DNA from 3 places in the Kistimonas ophiarachnellae genome. Region 3 is predicted to be linked to each of the others. Evidence: predicted binding sites of a transcription regulator. Region 3 holds the regulator's gene; each other region holds the start of a gene.

Region 1 (7,094 bases), on a different contig from region 3:
AACATCAAGATCAATCAGAATGCGGGCATAATAAACCTGCTGATAAAAATTGCATCCAGCGATTCCTCTCTTGCCAAAACGGCATCCCTTGAGCCTGATGAGTTGTTGCGTGCAAGCAGCATTGCACATGAACTCGGGCATCTGTTATTTCAACAAACATTGCTGGATGCCCTGAATGACGATTCAGTCGCCCAGTTAACCGCTGAATATGTCAGCGTTCGCGTATTCAACCAGTCCTACCTGAGCGCGTTCAGCGCCTACCATAGCGCAAAGACAAAACTGGACAATTGCCTGGGCTATCACCAGTTCAGGGATGACTCATTTGATGACAACAGGGCCAGGGCGGTCTTTTTGGCACAGGTAATAGAGGCATACCCCGGAAAGGGATGGCGCATTTTCAGGGAGATTGCCCGCCATTACCGGGAAAACACCGATGCCACCAATCAGCAATTGCTGGATAGCGGCCATCAACAGCGACTGGACTATTTTTTTGAACTGCTGTCGAACATTACTGTCCACAACCTGGCCGGGCATTTCAGCACCTGGGGATTTGCTATCAGTGAAGACACCCTCTCTCGTGTGGCCCGGCTACCTGAACCGGCCATTGATATTTCCGCCGGAATAAAAGGCTGCCTGCCGCAAAAGGCAACGGGAAAAGAACAGTGGTCCGATTGGATACGCGATACGTTTTACGCCATAACCGACCGCAGGCATGCACCCAAATATGGCGTATTATTAGCGGCTTACCTTGTAACCCTGTTCGGTGTTTGGTACGCCAGGTATTTCCGCACCAGGACTCAAACAAGAACAACACCCAAGAAAGACGTTTAACGCACGGAACAGAAACCTGACAATCAGTCAACGTATCATTAAACCGATGTGTGCTTCTTCATCAATACAACTGAGAAGGTATTGTCATTGAGCAGGTGGATGACAGTTTTAGCTGTTTATTCTGCGCGTAGATTATCTTCAAGATCATACTCACCGGACGTTGAACTATCAGGCACTGTATCTTCACTGCTGCTACTTTCGCCCGATGCCAAGGGGATCACTGTATCTGCTAATATTTCCAAGACATCATCGACTTCCTGGCTAGCAGACACTGGAAGGGTTTCTGTCATCGATGGGGCATCAGCCTGTTCTTCTACTGCAGTGGCTTGCGCTTGTGACGTAGACGCTTTTTGCCTGAATTGACGGTACAAATTACCCCATTGATTCAAGCGTGCTTCCAGATCTGGCTCCTTCACACTTTTTAAGCCTTTATATTCTTCCATTAGTATTTCAAAAAACCTCGAAACGGTATTCACCAAGTCCTGTTGGTACAATGTACAATGATAGCCAGACTCAACGTCTTCCTTATTAGTAGTGTCTATGGACTCCGGCACCTCAGCGTTAGTCATCGAATTGTAGAGTTCCTGAATGACTTCAACACTTAGCTTTTGTAAAAAATGTCTCTTCTTAGATTCATCCCGATAAGCTTTATCATTCACATAAAACTTCAGATAACTTTTCAAAATCATAAAAGCAAACCTGCACATTCCATTTTTACAGCACAAATCAAATAGATCTTCCAAATCTGAACAATGTAATCGAGGCTTTTTCAACTGATTAATATATTTTATTACCTCGTCTACATCTTGTGACGTACCTTGCTCTTGATGCTTGCTTCTATACACCTCATTACTTATTTTCAACTTAAGATCAAGAAAATAAAAAGTCGAAAACTCCTCCTGCCTGAAGACCTTAAATGCTTTTTCTAAATACTCTAATGCAAAAGGAAATTCTTCAACGAGCTGCCTAATCTTTGGATAATTTTTTATAAACTTTTCATCCTGTTTCTTCAAGCTAAGACTTAGCATTTTTAATACGGCAACTGTAGAATATTCACTGCTACAATATCTATTTATCCAATATACAGCCTCACAAATATATCGAAAATGACTGAATTCGGCATTTACCCATTGCACTTCCAACAGATCAGAATATTCTCCCCCCATACATTTTAAGTTAGCTTCCACAACTCTTACCCAATCTGACACATGAATTTTTGCCACGTGACATATGGCCATTGTTTCAATATACTGCAGATCATCAAGATTTTTGACAACCTTATCTATAGCATCAAATTTTCCAATAAGGCGTCTAGGGAAATCTATGAATAGAGATTTAAACTCATTCCTACCATAAATACCAATATATCCTTTAATAGAACAAGTATTTATGATGACGTCGTAGCACTCCAACAATTCATTAACTCTACACAACTTTACCACTTTATAAATTACTTCCTCCCTCTTTGCCTTGCGTAATACTATTCCTTCCTTTTCCTCTATAATTTTAGATAGATAACACTTCATAACTTCAATTTCTTGCTTTTTATTTTCTTCCTCTTGTTTTATTTCACCCATCTGTTTTATTGTGGCTTTTCTGCTTTTTTTCCTAACAGTTTCCTTGGGTCTAACTGACGGCTCTGGCTGTTTTTGCAATTGTTCCGGGATTTGCGTTTGAGTGTCTTTATCAACCATTGCACAAAGTAGTTTGGCAGTCTTGTCATGACCCTCTACTCCTATCAGGTCAGCTTGAACCCTTTGATGCAGGGTGAGCGGCTCTACCTGAATGCTTCTATGGGACTTTGATGGTCTTCGTAAAGTTTCCTTGTTCTTTTGGAGAACAGATGGACACCCTGCCTGACACTCTTTCTCTCCCACTGCTATTTGTTCCATAGACGTTTCTTTTGAAATGGTCATGGGTGAAGCTGTCTGAGACTCACTGGTAATGATTATTTTTGGTATCGTAATGGTCTGACTCTCTCTTGTTATTATTATTTTCGGTATAGGCGGCAGGGTTTGGGTTTGTTTATCATACTTATCCAGCTTTATTGGATATACAGGCTTCGCCAAGCCTAATAAAATTTCTTTTACAATATTACATCGCCCCTCTTTTACTATTCCCGTGGATGCCAACTTCACCATTAAATTAAGCCGATTAAAAAACTTATTATCTTCCCCTTGCTCAACTTCAATCGTATTATTTAAAGCCCCCAGCTGATCTCGAACCCACTGCCTAACAGTGTTAACTTTTGCATCAAATCTAAACTCTCCAAATTTGACATTAATGAGCTCTGTTTCTTTTCGACAAGGCCTGTTGTATATCAAGATTTCTGCAGGTTCTTCTTTGAGCGGATGAGTAATATCGATGGTTAACAGTTTACTTTTTTTAGGATCACGCCTTAAAATAAAGATACTCGTAACACAGCACGTAGGAATATAATCATATTTTCCGCGTGCGTTATTTTTCCTGGGATCCCAGACAACTATGTGCTCAGAACGTGTCCCACCTCGCACTATTTCACAGTGGCCTTTCATATGAGCGAGCGAGAGTGAATGACTCAATCGACTGATCAGATTATCAATATCCGGCGCGCCAACTGGGCAAACAAGGTCAATGTCCTTTTGTCGATGTTCATCCAGAGACAGCCAAAAATTTACAGGAATATTTTCCTCTCTTTGTAGCGTCACGATTTCTTTTTCTGTCAACTGTTGATGCTGTAATTGCAACGCCAGAGCAATGCCGCCATGGATGATGTAGTTTTGATTTTCATGGATAAAATGCCCCACTGCTGTTTTCAAAGCGGTCAGGGCGTTTCTTTCTTTTTCTGTCAATACATCGCCAGGTAAACCTGTCACTTCCGGTGTTTCGGGCTCTGGATATTCCGGCTCCTCAACCCTGTCCAAACCCGTCTGTGTCGTGGCATCTGAAAGTTCTTGAGTAGTGCCCGGCAAATCGGCGGGAGGATAATATGGGAAGCCGCTCCCTGCAGCTCCTGGTGGAAGCATAGTGATAAACCAGAAATTGGCTAATAGAACAGGGAATATACCGTCTGGATAGTGAAAACTGCCTGACAACTGTGTTAGCGGGCAGAACAACTGGAGCGTTTCCGGTGTGCTCACACAGTAACGCCTCAACCACATTCACATTAGTGGTTGAGGCATCCGGGTCAAGGCAACGAACCCGTTACCTTAATCATTGACTGCCACAGCGTCTGGTTATTAAAGGATATCCAGTTGCTTCAGCGTCTTCTGCACAACCTTGCCTGGCAGCGGGATGTAACCATCTTTCACAACCACTTCCTGTCCCTGCTGAGACAACACCATCTTCACAAACTCACGCTCCAGCGGAGTCAGCGGCTTGTTAGGCTGCTTGTTGATATAAACATAGAGGAAACGTGACAGCGGATATGCACCGGTAACAGCATTGTCAGCGGTTGCATCAACGAAAGGCTGGCCCGGCTTCTTCGCCAGCGGTACGGTACGGACGCTGGAGGTTTTGTAACCGATACCGGAATAACCGATGCCGTTCACAGACGCACTGATGGACTGAACAACAGAAGCAGAACCAGGCTGTTCATTGACATTGTTCTTGAAGTCACCTTTACAGAGTGCTTTTTTCTTGAAGTAGCCATAAGTACCGGAAACCGAGTTACGGCCATACAGCTGGATATCACGGCTTCCCCAGGAACCATTGAGTCCGGTGTCCCCCCAGTCCTTAATGGCAGCATCGTTGCCACACTTGCGGGTTGAGGAGAAGATGGCGTCCACCTGGGACATGGTCAGTCCCTGGATCGGGTTATCCTTGTTGACGAAGACCGCCAGGGCATCGATAGCAACCGGGATAGCAACCGGCTTGTAACCGTGCTTCTTCTCAAAAGCTTCCAGTTCCTTGTCCTTCATCTTCCGGCTCATGGGGCCCAGGTTGGAAGTGCCTTCGGTCAGAGCAGGCGGTGCAGTGGAAGAACCTGCAGCCTGGATCTGGATATTAACGTTGGGGTATTCACGCTTGAAGCCTTCCGCCCAGAGGGTCATCAGGTTCGCCAGGGTGTCGGAACCGACGCTGGAAAGGTTACCGGATACACCGCTGGACTTGCTGTAGGTTGGCAGGTTGCTGTCAACCTTCGGTGCAGCCTGGGCGGTCAGGGCAACACCGGCGGTCAACGCCAGGGCTGTCGCAAGACTCTTCAGTTTCATTATTCTTTTCTCCTGTGTTTCGTGTTCTTTTCAACCGCTATGGGTACTCGTGGCCTTCGCGTATCAGTATCCGGTGGTTACATGACGAATATATGTACGGGTTATTACAGAATCATGACACGCAAACGGGTGCCTCTGGCGTGCGGGTTTCGGTATAATCCTCCGATAACAATAAGAACAGGGGGCTACATGAACACCTGCGTGCGCCTGACCCGCAGTCTGGTAAAGGGAATCGATCACTTTACCGAGAAAACCGGCCGCACCGTTGCCTGGCTTAACCTGCTGCTGATGCTGGTTGTCTGTACGGTTGTCCTGCTGCGTTACCTGTTTAACCAGGGTTCGATAGCCCTGCAGGAATCCGCCACCTGGATTCACACCATAATTTTCCTGTCTGCCTGCGCCTGGACGCTCAAGCATAACGGTCATGTCCGGGTTGATATTTTTTACAGACGCTTCTCGCCACGCCGTCAGGCGCTGGTCAATGCCCTGGGTAGCCTGTTTCTGTTGCTTCCGGTCTGCGTATTGATCGGCGTGATGAGCTGGGAATATGTCAGCCAGTCCTGGGCGATACGGGAAACTTCACAGGAAGCCGGTGGACTGCCGGCTCTCTACCTGATGAAAAGCCTGATTCTTGTTCTGACGGCCACGCTGATGCTTCAGGGTGTTGCGGAAACACTGCGTAACCTGCTGATTCTCACCGGTCATGATGCCCCGCCTGCAGACGCTGAAAATCTACCCCGGGAGGCCGCATGAGCGAATGGATTCCCCTGCTGATGTTCCTGATGGTCTGCCTGGTATTGCTGGCCGGTTATCCTGTCGCCTTCTCCCTGGGTGGAACCGCATTGGCATTCGCCGTCTTTGGCACGGCAACCGGCGTATTTGATGTTGCTTTCCTGCACGCACTGCCCAACCGCCTGTTCGGTATCATGACGAATCAAACCCTGATGGCAGTGCCTTTGTTCGTTCTGATGGGCGTGATGCTGGAAAAATCCCGTGTCGCCGAAGATTTGCTGGAAGGCATGGCCCGCCTGTTTGGTCGGGTACGTGGCGGGCTGGGCATCTCTGTCACACTGGTCGGCATGCTTCTGGCGGCCAGCACCGGGATCTGCGGCGCCACCGTCGTGACGATGGGACTGCTTTCCCTACCGACCATGCTGAAGCGGGGTTACGACCCGAAACTGGCCACAGGTACCATCTGCGCCACCGGCACGCTGGGACAGATTATCCCGCCCTCCATCGCGCTGGTTCTGCTGGGTGATGTCATGTCCACAGCTTACCAGCAGGCCCAGCTGGACATGGGTATCTTCTCGCCCAAGACTGTTTCTGTTGGCGACCTGTTTGTCGGTGCCATGATTCCCGGATTAATTCTGGTCGGACTCTACATTACCTGGCTGGTTGTAATGGCCTGGTTGAAACCGGAAAGTTCTCCTGCCGTCGCCGAACCGGTCCATGATGACGATTCCAACAAATCACTGCTGCTTAGCCTTGCACCACCGCTGTTGCTGATCTTTGCCGTACTGGGCTCCATCATGGCGGGCATCGCAACCCCCACCGAAGCATCCGCTGTTGGCGCATTGGGTGCAACATTGCTGGCGCTTGCTAAAGGACAACTCTCGCTGGCTCGGACGGGCGAAGTAGTTCGTTCCACCACCGAAGTCACCTGCATGGTCTTCCTGATCCTGATCGGTGCATCCGTGTTCTCGCTGGTATTCCGCGGCTTCGGCGGCGACGAAATGATCCAGGAACTGTTTGAGAGCATGCCGGGCGGCGTCTTCACCGCGACCCTGATCGTCATGCTCGTCATCTTCGCGCTGGGTTTCATCCTCGATTTTATTGAGATCACCTTTGTTGTCGTTCCTATCGTCGGCCCGGTATTGCTGGCCATGGGGCTGGATCCCATCTGGCTCGGCATCATGATTGCAGTGAACCTGCAGACCTCGTTCCTGACGCCACCGTTCGGGTTTGCCCTGTTCTACCTGCGGGGTGTTGCGCCGGGCAGTGTCGCCACCACCGATATCTATAAAGGGGTGGCGCCATTTATCGTGATCCAGCTGCTGTTGCTGGCGTTGA
Region 2 (7,094 bases), on a different contig from region 3:
CCTGACTCGGATTGGCGTCATGGCAACGTCTGCGACTGTCGCTGCGGGTTTGTATCAGTCCCGGATCGAGGCGATGGGTGGTCAGACGTTATTACCTGATGCCCTGGCGCAGGAACGTATGATGGCGGCGATCTATGCCATCAAGGCTGGCAGAATGGCGGAAGGTACGGCAATGATGGAAGCTATTTTCGCCGATTTAAAAGATCAGGGGGCTGAAGCGGTGATCCTGGGTTGTACGGAAATCCCGGTCGGGCTGGCCCGCCTGACGATGGAACAACCGGAGTTCTGCCTGGATGCGACGGCGCTACTGGCAGATGCCTGCGTACATTGGTATTACGATAGTCCCGCATTGGCGGCCTGAGGAGAGTCTGGAATACTCTGCCACACCCAATCTTTCCCCATTCGGGCGTATATTGAGTGACGGCATGAATCTCGAAACGAAATGGCTTGAGGATTTCCTGGCGCTGGCTGACCTGCGGAACTTTTCCCGTGCGGCGGCCCAGCGCAATGTGACGCAGCCTGCGTTCGGACGCCGTATCCGGTCACTGGAACAGGCGACCGGTATAGAGCTCATAGACCGTGGAACGACCCCGGTCAGCCTGACGCCACAGGGACGGTTGTTCCGGACCACGGCCCGCAACCTGCTCCGCCAGATGGAAGAAGGCCTCAACCAGATTCATGGCCTGGATGAACCCGGCAGCCAGCCCATTGATTTTGCCGCTTCCCATTCCCTGTCCCTTTCCCAGTTACCCAACCTGCTCGAACATATGGGCAAATTTGATGTTGCTACACGCAGCCGGGTTGAAAGCATTGATATGGATCTGGCCGTGGAAGCCCTGCAACAGGGACGTTGTGATTTCCTGCTGGGGTTTGATATCGATGCCCTGATGCAGCCGCCCTTTGCCAGTTTGCCGCTGGGCAAGACGTGGATGCGCCCGGTGTGTGCCAGTGATCCGGATGGAAAATCCCTGTTCCAACTGGAAGCAGGACAGCCATTGCCATTGCTGCGTTACAGTCCGGGCTCACATATGGGGCGTCGGGTGAATACCCTGCTGAAAAAAAGTGCGGATAGCCTGCAGTTCCGCTCGGTCATGGAATCGTCATTGACGGATTTGCTGAAGGTGATGGCGTTGCGCGGCAAAGGCATTGCCTGGCTGCCGGATTATGCGATCACGGACGAGTTACGTTCTGGACAACTTCAACCATTAGGCGGAGAAGAATGGTGTATTGCCGTGGATGTGGTGTTGTACCGCAATGATGTCAGGCTGCATGCTGGTGCTGAACGATTCTGGTCATTACTGGCGAAACAGTGTGCTAGTGGTTGGCTGCTACCCATGTGACCAGCCGCATGGCAAGGTAATTGCTGTGCTCGTCTCGAACGTTGCGGTCGTTTTGATAATTGGCACCGCACTTGAAGTGCAGGCGGAATGTCGTGTTAGCATTGCCCGCTATCTGCTCAATGACGCATGAAAGACGACGTCTTTCTGAAGCGTGAATACAACAATGGACGAGCAGATGGCTCCGACAGCCTTGGTTTTTTCTGTGATAAAAACGCGTGTGCGCAGCATCGGTGTTTTGTCATGGAACAGTCATCAAACTGACCGCGAGTGTTCATAAACGGACTTTACGATCAGCCACACATCATAAAACAACTAAAGACTGCTCATGAAAACACCATTCAAACGTTCCATTATTTTCGGCGTGTTATCCTCCGCCGTCCTTATGGCGGGATGCCAGTCAACCGATCAGCAGGTCGCTGCCGCCAAGCCAGAAGTCAAGAATGTCATCATGATGATTGGTGACGGCATGGGGCCACAACAAGTGGGCCTGTTACAGGAATATGCCACGAATGCGCCAGGCTCAATCTACAAGGGCGAACCCACGGGTATGGCAAGGTTTATGAATGCCGGTGTCGTTGGCATGTCGCAACATAATCCTGCGTACAATATCGTGGTGGACTCGGCCAGTTCCGCCTCCCAGCTGGCAACGGGTGAGCCCTCTCCCTCTGAATCGGTAGGGCTTGATGCCCTGGGCAATCCCGCGGAAACGGTACTGGAAAGCGCCAAAAAAGCGGGCAAAGCCACCGGACTGGTGTCAGATACCCGTTTGACCCATGCAACACCGGCTTCCTTTGCAGCCCATCGCCCCCACCGTTCCCTGGAAAACCAGATTGCTGAAGATATGCTGGCAACCGGGGTGGATGTCATGCTTTCCGGCGGACTTCGCCACTGGATTCCGAAGCGCGTCAACGACAGGGGGGATTTATATCAGCAACTGACCGAGCGTACTGACGGTACAGTCAGGATCAAATCCAAGCGTAAAGACGACAAAAATCTGTTGCTCGATGCAGAACATGCCGGCTACCAGGTCGCCCTGACGCGCAGTGAATTCGAAGCGGCTGACAACGGTAAACTCCTGGGTCTGTTTGCGTATTCCGGTATGGCCGATGGCATCGAGCATACGCACCACAGGAATGACCCCGGTCGCACGGAACCCACCCTGAAGGAAATGACAGCGAAAGCGCTGGATATCTTGTCCCGGGATCCTGATGGCTTTTTCCTGATGATCGAAGGCGGTCGTATTGACTGGGCGGGTCACGATAACGATGCCGGCACCATGCTCCATGAAATGCTGAAGTTTGATGAAGCGATCGGCTATGTCTACGACTGGGTTAAAGACCGTAACGATACGCTGGTTGTCATCACGGCAGACCATGAAACCGGTGGATTTGGTTTCTCCTACACGCGCGCCAACATTCCTGCGCCGGAGTCGCTGAATGGTGAAGCCTTTGCAGAGCAGGCTTATAAACCAAATTTCAACTTCGGCAACTTTGAAATTCTGGATCGTCTGTACGACCAGAAGATGAGCTACCCGAATATGTTCTCAGCGTTTTCCAGGACCGATAAAACCGCTGAAGATCTGGTGAACATCGTTAATGCCAACAGCGAGTTCAAGATCACGGTTGAGCAGGCCAGGGATATTCTGGCCAGCGAAAACAACCCTTTCCGGGTGGCGGGCCACAAGTACCTGGATACGGATAAATTCCCGAAAGTTCGTGATTTCAGGGCCTTCTATGTCTACGGCGAAGAGATTCGTCACGACCTGCTTGGCCGTGCGGTTGCACAGGACCAGAACGTGATCTGGGGCACCGGTACCCATACCAGCACTCCGGTGCCGGTCATTGCCTTCGGCCCTGAAGGTGCTGCAGAGCCTTTCGGGAAAATGCTGCATCACACTGATATTGGCCTTCTGACAAAGACTGCAGTCACTGCACAGTAAGAGGTGTGATCTGTCCGCCACAGGGAATTGGCGGACATTCATATTTGCCGCACACGTAATGCTTAGTCAGAGATGGGCTGCGCCTTGTCTGCTCGTAATGCGAGCATTGCCCGGAACTTTTCCGGATCAAGAAAGTTTCTTACCGCGGCGTCATTCTGGTAACTGTCATGATGGTCTTCCGGGTGCACAAACGTCACCAGTCGGGATAACCAGAACCGCAGGCAGGATAAACGCTGAATGACCGGCCAGGCCTGTTTTTCTTCCGGCGTAAACAGTCGTACAGACTGGTAGCCATCCAGGAAGGCTTCGGTCTTTTCAGCATTCAGCGTCAGGTCGTCATTCAGGCACCAGTCGTTCACAGCGACGGAGACATCGTAGATCAGCCAGTCACGGCAGGACTGGAAAAAGTCGATAATGCCGCTGACTCCGCTGTTATCAAACAACACGTTATCGAAGAACAGATCCCCATGAATGAGGCCTTCAGGCAGGTTGCCGAACTGCTTCAATGCTTTCGAAATTTCCTGCCACTGCCCGGTCAGGTATTCGCACTCAGCCTCGGAAAGTAATGGCTTCAGCCGATCCACCTGCGCCTGTATCCAGGGCATACCGCGCAGGTTTTCCTGGGATATGGCGGCTGCTTGCCCCATCCGGTGAATACTCGCCAGGTAGCGGCCGATGGTGAAACATTTCGGGGCGGTGATGTCCTGCTTTTCCAGATGCTCCCCGGGCATTCGCGGTTGTAGCAGGCAGGGTTTACCTTTCAGTGTCAGCAGGGCTTCATCTTGTCTGTTGCGGACGGGGGCGGGAACCGGCAGGCCGTTGTCGGCCAGCAGTGTCATGAAATCAATGAAAAACGGTAGTTGCTCCCGGGGCTGATATTCGAATAGCGTCAGCACAAACTGCCGGACATCGGGTTCTCCGGCAACCTGTGTATTTACGAAGTAGTTGGAGTTTTCGACCCCTGCCTCAATTCCCCGGAAATCGACCAGCTCTCCCTGGTCATAACCGGCAAGAAAAACCTCAATATCCTGTTGTTCCAGCAGGGTATATACCGACATTGTTACTCCGAGGCCTTATCTCTTTGGGTGTAACAGGGTTACACCATCGCTCTCTTGTGAACCGGGGATGGTAACATTACCGGACGTTGTGTCGACCATAAAAAATGACCGGCTTCGTCAGCATACATGCATTGTCGTGGGAAAATGCGCGGTTCAGATTCCCTATGCTGATGGCGGCGGTGCCAGCTATTCGCACAATTTGCTGAAACCCTTGATGTACGTGACATTCCGCTTCGATGAATGCTCAAGGTCTGCCATAACGCCAGATGATTATCGTGATGTATCTGGTGTGTTCCCGTCACAATGCCGATAACACAATGGGATAAAGATACCCATTTCATAAAAACATGACCGTAGCCATATAATACCCATCGCTTTTCCAGCTACGGTTTAATCCTCGGTTGCCTGTGCTGCATTGCTTGCAGAAATTTGCAGGTTTCCTTCATAGGTCGGTTTCCGAAGGACGCCGACACTCTCTGCCGGTAGAACGTCTGCTCGCGAGCGAATCGAACTACGTGAATCAGGCCACAGGCCTGCCTGTTCAAAGTCAATCTGGTCGCCTTTATAGTCTATGTTCCAGATCGTGGGCAGTTATAACTGCAGTTAGAAATTGCAATGGGTGTATCACGTGAATTACTACAGTTGCAGGTTCGTGATTTTTATCGGATCTTAATATTTGCTCATGGATTAAAAAGCCGGTATTTCCGCTGACATTTATTTACAAATATCAACTAAAAAGACCGGCGTAGTTTTTATAGTTCAGTTTCTTTTATTAGTGGTGATTCTTCTTCTGATAGTGATTCTGCTTTTGCGAGTGGAGCTGCTTTTGGAGCTGCTTCTGTTTCTCTTGTTTCTGTATCAGCTAATCTTGAAGGTGTTTGTTCAGTTCTACAGATACAATCAGCAATCTTGTTTTTATTTATGTATAGTATGGTCAATAAAGATGTGCCAATTAATACCCCTGCATGAGTACCAGCATCATCAAATTTATCTGGATCTTCCAGAAATGGTTTAACTGCTATTATGATGCCTTGAGGCACTGCATTGAACAAAATAGCGCCTAGGATTTTGCAAGCTTTGGCTCTTTTCGAAGGTGCAGCCTGAGAAGTTTCGTTAGCAGCTGCAGCTTCATCCTGACCTGGTGACAGCTGACTATCTGTTTCAGGCAAGTTATCATCGTCACTAACAGTGTCATTTGAATGCCCTGCGAGGGGTACCGGTAAAAGTTCAATTTCAGGCAAGTTTTCATCGTCACCACTAGTGCCACTAGTGCCATTTGAATCCGAATCCATTTCGGCGATGGTCTGAATCGTTTCAAATCTGACCTTACGTTCACCTACCGTAATCGTATCAGCAGTGACTGTGTGAAGCGTCGGGCTTATCTGTTTTTTTACCTCCTCTGGGGGGATTGAAATACTGGTAGACGGTTTATGCTGCACATGTGCTTGTGAATGAGCAGTCGATGTCGGTGTGGCTTTCGTTACTGGGGAAGTCATGATTATTAACCCTCCGGTTTGTATCAATGATGAAAATAATTCAAATGTTCGTAATGAACATGACCTCTGACAACGAAAGAAAGGATTAGTTGGGCTGTCACTATCATGTTTGTTTTATTATGAATAACGAATAATGATTGTGTTTATAACATCTGAAGATGATGATAGAAGGCCAGACATTTTTTTTGTTGAGCTATAAAGTATTATTGTGTATTGAGTAGTTGCTGTCCCGTTAATGCATTCAAGGTATTATTCAGACAGGTATTATTTTATCCATACTTGAAATGTGTTTAATACCCAGTGTGATTTCTAACTACGATAAGGATCATCGAATGAAAAGGAACTGCAAGAATTTATAAGTACCCAGGCCAAGGTTTTCTAAGTGTATCAGCCAAGGCCCTGCGGGCTGTAGACGCTAAAATATGAGATTGTTTATGTCCTGATACTTACCGTCGTTAGCAAAACGATGGGTATAAAATCCATCAATGCAGACTGCAATAAGCGCTCACGGGATGAGCGGAAATCCAAACGGACAAAAATGTAAGCATAAAAGAATGTATGGCGTAAAAAGTGCGGCGACAATTATGTTTTTTTGTAAATGTAATAACTGTCGCCCTGCAGAATTTTGGCAGGTAACGGCATCATGACATGCTGTTTTGTTTTTTTGGGTAACCGCCTGTTACCACTCCAGGATGCGCCATGAGGGTATCAGTATCTGCGGCTGATCGGCCCGGATAAAATTGCCCAGGTTATCCACAGCGATCAGGAAGTAAGGCTTGCCAGCTTTTGGCGTTACCTTGATGGCGTAAAGAAAGCCGTTGATCCGGAATTCCTGGATTTTCTTTTTCTCACCGGAGCGGATCACCACATCGGTCCCTTCCGGCAGGTTCCTGCTGTCGAGATTGAGGGTGCCGTCACGTACCGCCTCCGCGAGAATTCTGGCCGTTTCATCCATGGGTTCAACGGTTTCAGGCATGGGTTGGCTGGCAGGTTCTGCGGCAGTTTGTGGCGTAGATTCCAGGGTATTACAGCCAGCGACAATACCGGCGGCAGCCAGCAGCGGTAACAGGCGGGTTAGCAATTTCATGGCAAGCCTCACATATCCCGGGCTGACACCCCGGGTGGTTGCGTTAGAATAGTCGTCTGTCGCAGAAAATGAGCGCGCATAGTCTACCCGCCCCGGTGGCAAATTATCAGGGCAGGCGCGTGAAAATCCCGCGATAACCTGTCAACAACTGAGTCGAAACGTTACTGATGCCTG
Region 3 (7,094 bases):
GGGGATATACCCCTCTTGATGATGCACGGCGTTATGACTATCTGGATATCGTTGAGTTTCTTGAAACCCATGGAGGTATAGGGCAAGAGGCTGAGTTGATACACCGTCAAAAAGAGCACGTGTGCAATAGTGATGATGATAAAGATTTTAACAAGCATGCAGAGCATACAGTGGAGTTGATTTACGCTGCCAGCAACGGCAACCTGGCGGCCATCGAGCAGATGATGGCAAGGGGGCTGGATATAGTTAACGTGGCAGATTACGACATGCGAACGCCGTTGCATCTGGCAGCCTCTGAAGGTCACGACCTGGTGGTCAAGTACCTGGTAATGCATGGTGCATCACCGACTGTTAAGGATCGCTGGGGGAATACCCCTCTCGACGATGCACGGCGTCAATATCATGAGGGAATTGTCGTGTTTCTCGAGACCTGCAGGGAGTAGGCGATGGCCACCGGCGCATTATCGGTAGATCAGTATCCAGCCATAAATAATCATCCATTGTCGCAATGATAAAATGCACCAGAAGACTTCCCTTGTTTGCTTATGCTATGACCTTACAGGTATCAGCTCCGGTTGTGATGAAATTGATTAAGCCTGTCTCTGACGTTGAAAGAGCCAACCTTGATGAACTGTAAAAAAACCATCCGAAATACCATGTCAGAAGAAAGACTCATGCTATTCTGAGCAGCTTCGAAGGTTTTGCGGTTAATGATATCAGTCGCATCTTCAACGTTATTGGGAGTTGAAGGGAATACCCGGTCTTCTTCAGCGCCGCAGACCGGTCATGAATCAGACCCGTTGATTACGTATACATAACAATCCGTAGCAAGACTGTCAGCTACTCCCGCCCAGAGGAGCTACACGACAACGTCATTGGAGAGTTCATCGCCAGAATGTCGTATCAACCGGTTGGAAACATGACCGTATAAAACAATAATGCGACTAAACAATTTCAGTCGCTATTGTTATGGATCGTGTTCCGTAGCCACTCGGAAAACGAAGCGACCCGGGAATAGACGCCGTACTTGTAAGGTTGTCCACAGCCACTACCCCAGGAAACGATACCCGCCTGAACCGGGCGACCATGATGTTTGATAATCAACGGACCACCGCTGTCGCCGTAACAGGCATCGTTGCCGCCATCGATATAGCCAGCGCAGATTTCATTTTCAGAGAGATCGCCATTCTCACTGTTGAACATGGCGCAGAAGAACCATGGTGCGATGGGGACATTGACCGTATGAAGCAGGGAGGGGAGGCCGCCTTCTCCTTCATTTTCATTGGTGATGCCCCAGCCTGAAACTCTGGCCATGGCGCCTTCGTAGCCAGATTCCCGCATGATGCGTTCGTCAGCTGGTGGCAGGTAGGGGATGTCTGTGATGGGTTCTTTCAGTTTGATCAGGGCGATATCGCCATCGCCTTCCCACCAGGCCGGCGTCATGATGGCGACCGCTTCGGCATAAATACCTTGTGACGAATCCGAGATGTCCGTGACGCCAACCCGAATGTCCAACCCTTCAAGATCCCCATTGTCGTTGTCATAGTCTTCCACGCAATGTGCTGCTGTCAGCACCCACTGGGGCGCAACCAGGGAGCCGCCACAGAAATGCTGTCCGAAATCCTGCAGGGAGACTTGCCAGGGCTGGCTTTCATCGGCAACCGGCTGCCCACCGATGATGTTGAAAGCTTGGGCATCATTGATGCTACCTGATGAAACAAAGGGGGAAAAAAGCATGCTGAGTGAGAGCAGGGCTGATAATGAATAGCGCTGAATAAATGTGTCCATAGGGTTTATTGAGCTCCATCTCCTGAAAGAAAAGGCTGCCAGCTGATGTCAGACAGGGACTGACTTCAGCCATTCAGCCAGCTATGAACATAAGACCACAAGAAATGAAGGGGGTTCACTTTGATTGGGGCCGGTGGCCTGTACTTGTTCCCAGCCTCTTTCTGGCTTGCATGATCCGGGGTGATAGCGCATGCTCCGCGCTAACACTGGGAATGATAAATACCATGTCTTCATGTTGTATCTCAGGCCAGGACTGGCGTCCGGCGCAGGCATTGACCACGCCGGAGGAATGGCGTCCCTGGCTGCTGCACAGGGGGTCGCTGACCCTGAAACTCCAGCAGGAATTTCCCGGCACTTTCGCTGTTGAGGTGCTTCGGCATGACTGGGGGATTCCGAAGCCTGCAGAGCGTCTGGCCCTGGATCTCCAGGACCGTACCCGGGCCAGCATCCGTGAAGTGCTGCTGATCTGTAATGGCCAGCCCAAGGTGTTTGCCCGCAGTATTCTGCCGGTCACTTCGTTGCAGGGTCGTAACCGCTGCCTGCTCCAGTTGAAAGAGCGTCCGCTCGGTGAGGTCTTGTTTGCAGACCCCAATCTCAAGCGGGGTGAAATCGAAGTCTCGTCACTGGCTGCCCGGATCTTTAATCCTTGCCTGTCTTATGAGTATTCTGATCAGCTCGCCTGGGGGCGACGTTCAGTTTTTTATCTGTCAGATAAACCGTTGCTGGTTAGCGAGTTTTTCCTGCCCGATCCCTAAACGGTTGCAGCCCGCCGTGAGGACTTTTAGACTGCGGCGGAAATAATGCACGAATTCAGGGGACCTATGAAGGCGACGCTCACCCGCTATTTTCCTCGCCTCGATGACTTTTTCCGGCTCATGCGCCTGGATAAGCCCATAGGCACGTTACTGTTGCTGTGGCCGACACTTTGGTCGCTCTGGCTGTCGGCAGAAGGTGTGCCGAATCCGGGAGTGCTGGCGATTTTTGTTGCAGGTGTTGTGCTCATGCGCAGTGCCGGCTGTGTTATCAATGATTATGCCGATCGACGTTTTGACGGGCACGTGAAGCGTACCTGCATGCGGCCGATCGTTACCGGAAAAATAACCGGGAAAGAAGTCCTTACCCTGTTCGCCGGACTGGTGTTTGTTTCCTTTATTCTGGTTCTGATGACCAATCCGCTGACGATTGGTCTGTCATTCGCCGCGCTGGCGCTGGCCGTCATCTATCCCTTTATGAAGCGGCATACGCACCTTCCCCAGGTCGTTTTGGGCGCTGCTTTCGGGTGGTCGATCCCGATGGCGTGGGCGGCCCAGACCGGTGAGCTGACAGTGATTACCTGGTTGCTTTTTACGGCCAATCTCCTCTGGACGGTGGCTTACGATACCCAGTACGCCATGGTGGATCGGGATGATGATCTGCGTATCGGCATTAAATCAACGGCCATCCTTTTTGGTGAGCTGGATACGCGGATTAATGCGGTACTGCAGATACTTGCACTGGTGGGACTACTCTTTGTCGGGGCGAAACTGTCACTGGGTTGGTTCTATTATCTTGGTCTTGTAGGCGCTGCCGGGTTGTTTGTTTATCAGTACCGTCTGACGCGTACCCGTGATCGGGACGGCTGTTTCAAGGCATTCCTGAATAACCACTGGGTGGGTATGACCATCTTTGCCGGTATTTTCGGTAACTATCTGATCAGTGGGTAATAGTGCCTCGTTTGAACTGGTTTCTACGTTTTCAGCTGGCTGTCATTTGTCTGTAACATTCAGTCGGTGTAATCCCTACTAAATAACGGGTGGTTTGGAGCCGGAAACAGGGAGACGGGACAGGGTAATGACAGGCAATAATATTCTGATCGTGGACGATGAAGCGCCCATTCGCGAAATGATTATGGTGGCGCTCGAGATGGCTGGCTACCACTGTCTGGAAGCGGAAAACTGCACCGAGGCCCACGGCATTATTGTCGATCAGCGGCCTGACCTGATCCTGCTGGACTGGATGCTGCCTGGTGGCAGCGGCATTGAATTTGCCCGTCGCCTGAAGCGGGATGAACTGACCGCTGATATTCCGGTCATCATGCTGACCGCGAAGTGCGAGGAAGACAACAAAATCCAGGGGCTGGAGACGGCGGATGATTACATCACCAAACCCTTTTCTCCCCGCGAACTGGTGGCACGCCTGAAAGCGGTGCTGCGCCGCGCCGGAACCGCTGAACAGAATGATCCGATTGTGGTGGAAGGGGTGACGATGGATCCTGTCAGTCACCGGGTCACCATTGATGGCGCACCCTCCGACATGGGGCCGACCGAATATCGCCTGCTCCAGTTCTTCATGACCCACCAGGAACGGGCCTATACCCGGGGCCAGTTGCTTGATCATGTCTGGGGCGGTAATGTCTACGTGGAAGAACGCACGGTTGACGTTCATATCCGCCGGTTGCGTAAGGCGCTGGGCAGTGAGTATGAGCGTCTGGTGCAGACTGTCAGGGGTACCGGGTACCGGTTTTCCACACGGGCCTGATCGTCTGAATCATAAGTCGAATTCCTGCATCCTGACTGGGGATGACCTGCAGGAGTTGTCATCGTAAAGGGTTGATCCAACGTGAATCGTAACTGGCAGTCTGCTGTTATCCGGCGGCTGGTGCTATTGCTGGGTGCCTGCCTGTTGCTGGGGCTGGTCACCGACCAGATTACTTTATGTTTATTGCTCGGTGTTTCCGGCTACCTGGTCTGGACTTTGATCCAGATGTTTCGCCTGGGTCGCTGGCTGGAAGCCAGTGAATTCTCGGAGCAGGAACCCCCTACCAGCCAAGGCCTTTGGGGCGCAATCTTCGATAATATCTACCGTCTTCAGCGTCGGCAGCAGAAATCCCGACGCCGGTTGCAGGCGGTGATTGATCGGGTGCAGGCGTCCACCGGTGCGCTCAGTGATGCGATTGTCATGGTGAACAGCCATGGCTGCATTGAATGGTGGAACCCGGCCGCGGAACAATTACTGGGTTTCCGTTCTCCCGACGATCAGGGACAACACATTACCAACCTCATTCGTGATCCCCGGTTTATTCGTTACTTCGAACAAAAATCCTATAACGAACCGTTGGAGTTACCTTCTCCGGTTATTGAGAACATTCGGCTGCAATATTCCATTACGCTTTACGGGACGAATAACCGACTGGTTGTCGTGCGGAATATCACCCGCCTGCATCAGCTTGAGGTGATGCGGAAAGATTTCGTCGCCAATGTGTCCCATGAATTGCGTACGCCACTGACGGTCATTACCGGTTACCTGGAAACCATGCAGGACGGACTGGAATTGATGCCGGATAAGGCACCGCCTGTCTGGAAGCGTGCTCTGACACAGATGCTGACTCAGGCCGAGCGGATGCAGAATATCATCAGTGATCTGCTGACCCTGTCCAGGCTTGAAACCTCTGATAATCAGTTAGACCAGAGTTCCGTCAATATTCATGAACTGCTGGACACGGTTGTGCATGATGCAATGGCATACAGTCATGGAAAGCACCAGGTGAAGCTGGATTGTCCTGACAATGCCTGTTTGACCGGAAACCGGGATGAGTTACGCAGCGCCTTTTCCAACCTGGTTTACAACGCGGTGAAATACACGCCAGAAGGCGGCGATATCAAGGTTCGCTGGCTGGAGAACAGTTATGGCGCCACGCTGCAGGTGAAGGACAACGGCATCGGTATTGATCCACAGCACCTGCCCAGGTTGACGGAACGGTTTTACCGGGTGGACAAGGGGCGTCATTCACAAACCGGTGGGACGGGCCTGGGGCTGGCCATCGTCAAGCATGTGTTGTTGCGCCACAATGCGGTACTGGATGTCAGCAGCAAGCCGGGTAAGGGCAGTACGTTCTCCTGTCGTTTTCCTGCTGCGAGGCGGGAATGTTGTTGATAACGGCTATCTAGCGTTAACTGTTTCTTAATCGATCGACTTGCCATATGACGATTATGTGCCATCTTCTTCTGGCAAATGTCGTTTATCTTGCAGTACTTCGTTGTCAGCTGTTTCCATCCTCTGTAAGGCCTGCCTGGCAACGGGGATTTTCCCTGTTATACCGCCCAGCCTGATGAGTATTATCATGAAAACGGAATGTTTAACGGGTCTCCTGTTAGGTGCGGTCGCGTTGTCATTACCGGCCTTTGCCCGTGGTCCGTAATGCACTGATACGTGGGTGGTTTGTTATGTCATCAAGCTTGCAGGCTGGCAGCACGCCACAGGAGGGGTGGCGCAAGTGGCAGTGTGTCGTCTGTGGATTTATTTATGATGAGGCAGAAGGATGGCCGGAAGATGGCATCGCGCCGGGCACACGCTGGGAAGATGTACCAGAGGACTGGCTGTGCCCGGATTGTGGTACCGGCAAGCAGGATTTTGAGATGATGCGGGTTTCGTAAAGAAAAAGTCAAAATCCCATATATCGAGTTTTGGGTTTGACCGACAAACTATCTGTTGTGCTTTTTCTGCCAATGTTTCGATAATTTGACAGTTTTTCCGGAGAATAGAGGGCTTCAGGGTATTGCCCTGCAGTAGTGGACTGTTTTAAGGTTGAGTTCTGCACCACAACACACGGTGTAAGACCGCTTTCTCTCCGGGTACAGGAACTGGCCCGGTATGGAAAACCCAAAAGAAGAAAAAAATACTCCAAGGAGTCGAGAGGGAAAACTATGCGCAAACCAGACCTTGTTGATGCTATCGCTGATCGTGCCGATCTCACCAAAGACAAAGCCACTGACGCACTGAACATTCTCCTTGATGAAATCACCAAGGCGCTTGAGCGTAAGGAATCAGTGAACCTGATCGGCTTTGGTTCTTTCGAATCCCGTGAGCGTGGTGCGCGCATGGGTAAAAACCCCCAGACTGGCGAACCGATCCAGATCAAGGCCAGCACCACCGTTGGCTTCAAGCCCGGCAAGGCGCTCAAGGAAGCAGTAAACGACTGATACCGGTTATCTGGCCGGCCATCAGCCGGCCAGTATGTCGTCTTGTTACTGACCCTTAATATTGACCCTCATACTATCCCTGCCACTGTACATCTCGTTGTCACCCGCTAGAATGCCTCGGCTGAATCAGGAAACACCCACGGGGGAGTCTTAGAATGAAATTTCGCTTGCTGCTTTGGGCGCTGGGCTTGTTGATGGCACGCGCCAGCCGCACTAACCCGGATTTCCGGAAAAAGCTGGAAGACAAAGACCTGGTATTCCAGATTACCAGTGATGATGGCGTTGCCCGCCATTACATTGTGAAGGATGAGCGTGTCCGCGCACGCAGTGGCGCCGTGGATTCTCCGG

Evidence for each region. The regulator PhoB, encoded in region 3, activates phosphate uptake and scavenging genes when phosphate is short. The targets are predictions, from matches to a motif close to TGTCATANNNNTGTCANA.
Region 1: the regulator PhoB is predicted to act here: its motif matches at 5,127-5,144, upstream of AC27K1_RS06610 (PstS family phosphate ABC transporter substrate-binding protein).
Region 2: the regulator PhoB is predicted to act here: its motif matches at 1,577-1,594, upstream of AC27K1_RS04415 (alkaline phosphatase).

What each region holds. Positions count from the first base shown of each region.
Region 1 is NZ_BAAJPA010000004.1:218,090-225,183, reverse strand. It holds gene AC27K1_RS06620 (hypothetical protein) at 1-831, shown strand, start outside; gene AC27K1_RS06615 (hypothetical protein) at 948-3,950, opposite strand; gene AC27K1_RS06610 (PstS family phosphate ABC transporter substrate-binding protein) at 4,050-5,024, opposite strand; gene AC27K1_RS06605 (TRAP transporter small permease subunit) at 5,214-5,777, shown strand; gene AC27K1_RS06600 (TRAP transporter large permease) at 5,774-7,094, shown strand, end outside.
Region 2 is NZ_BAAJPA010000003.1:81,909-89,002, reverse strand. It holds gene cuyB (cysteate racemase) at 1-361, shown strand, start outside; gene AC27K1_RS04420 (LysR substrate-binding domain-containing protein) at 315-1,340, shown strand; gene AC27K1_RS04415 (alkaline phosphatase) at 1,666-3,279, shown strand; gene AC27K1_RS04410 (homoserine kinase) at 3,342-4,337, opposite strand; gene AC27K1_RS04405 (hypothetical protein) at 5,090-5,833, opposite strand; gene AC27K1_RS04400 (DUF2782 domain-containing protein) at 6,513-6,920, opposite strand; gene polA (DNA polymerase I) at 7,088-7,094, shown strand, end outside.
Region 3 is NZ_BAAJPA010000023.1:868-7,961, forward strand. It holds partial or broken gene AC27K1_RS20320 (glutaminase) at 1-443, shown strand, start outside; gene AC27K1_RS20325 (S1 family peptidase) at 955-1,788, opposite strand; gene AC27K1_RS20330 (chorismate--pyruvate lyase family protein) at 2,013-2,543, shown strand; gene ubiA (4-hydroxybenzoate octaprenyltransferase) at 2,610-3,491, shown strand; gene phoB (phosphate regulon transcriptional regulator PhoB) at 3,619-4,305, shown strand; gene phoR (phosphate regulon sensor histidine kinase PhoR) at 4,387-5,700, shown strand; gene AC27K1_RS20350 (rubredoxin) at 6,003-6,200, shown strand; gene AC27K1_RS20355 (HU family DNA-binding protein) at 6,336-6,746, shown strand; gene AC27K1_RS20360 (helicase) at 6,902-7,094, shown strand, end outside.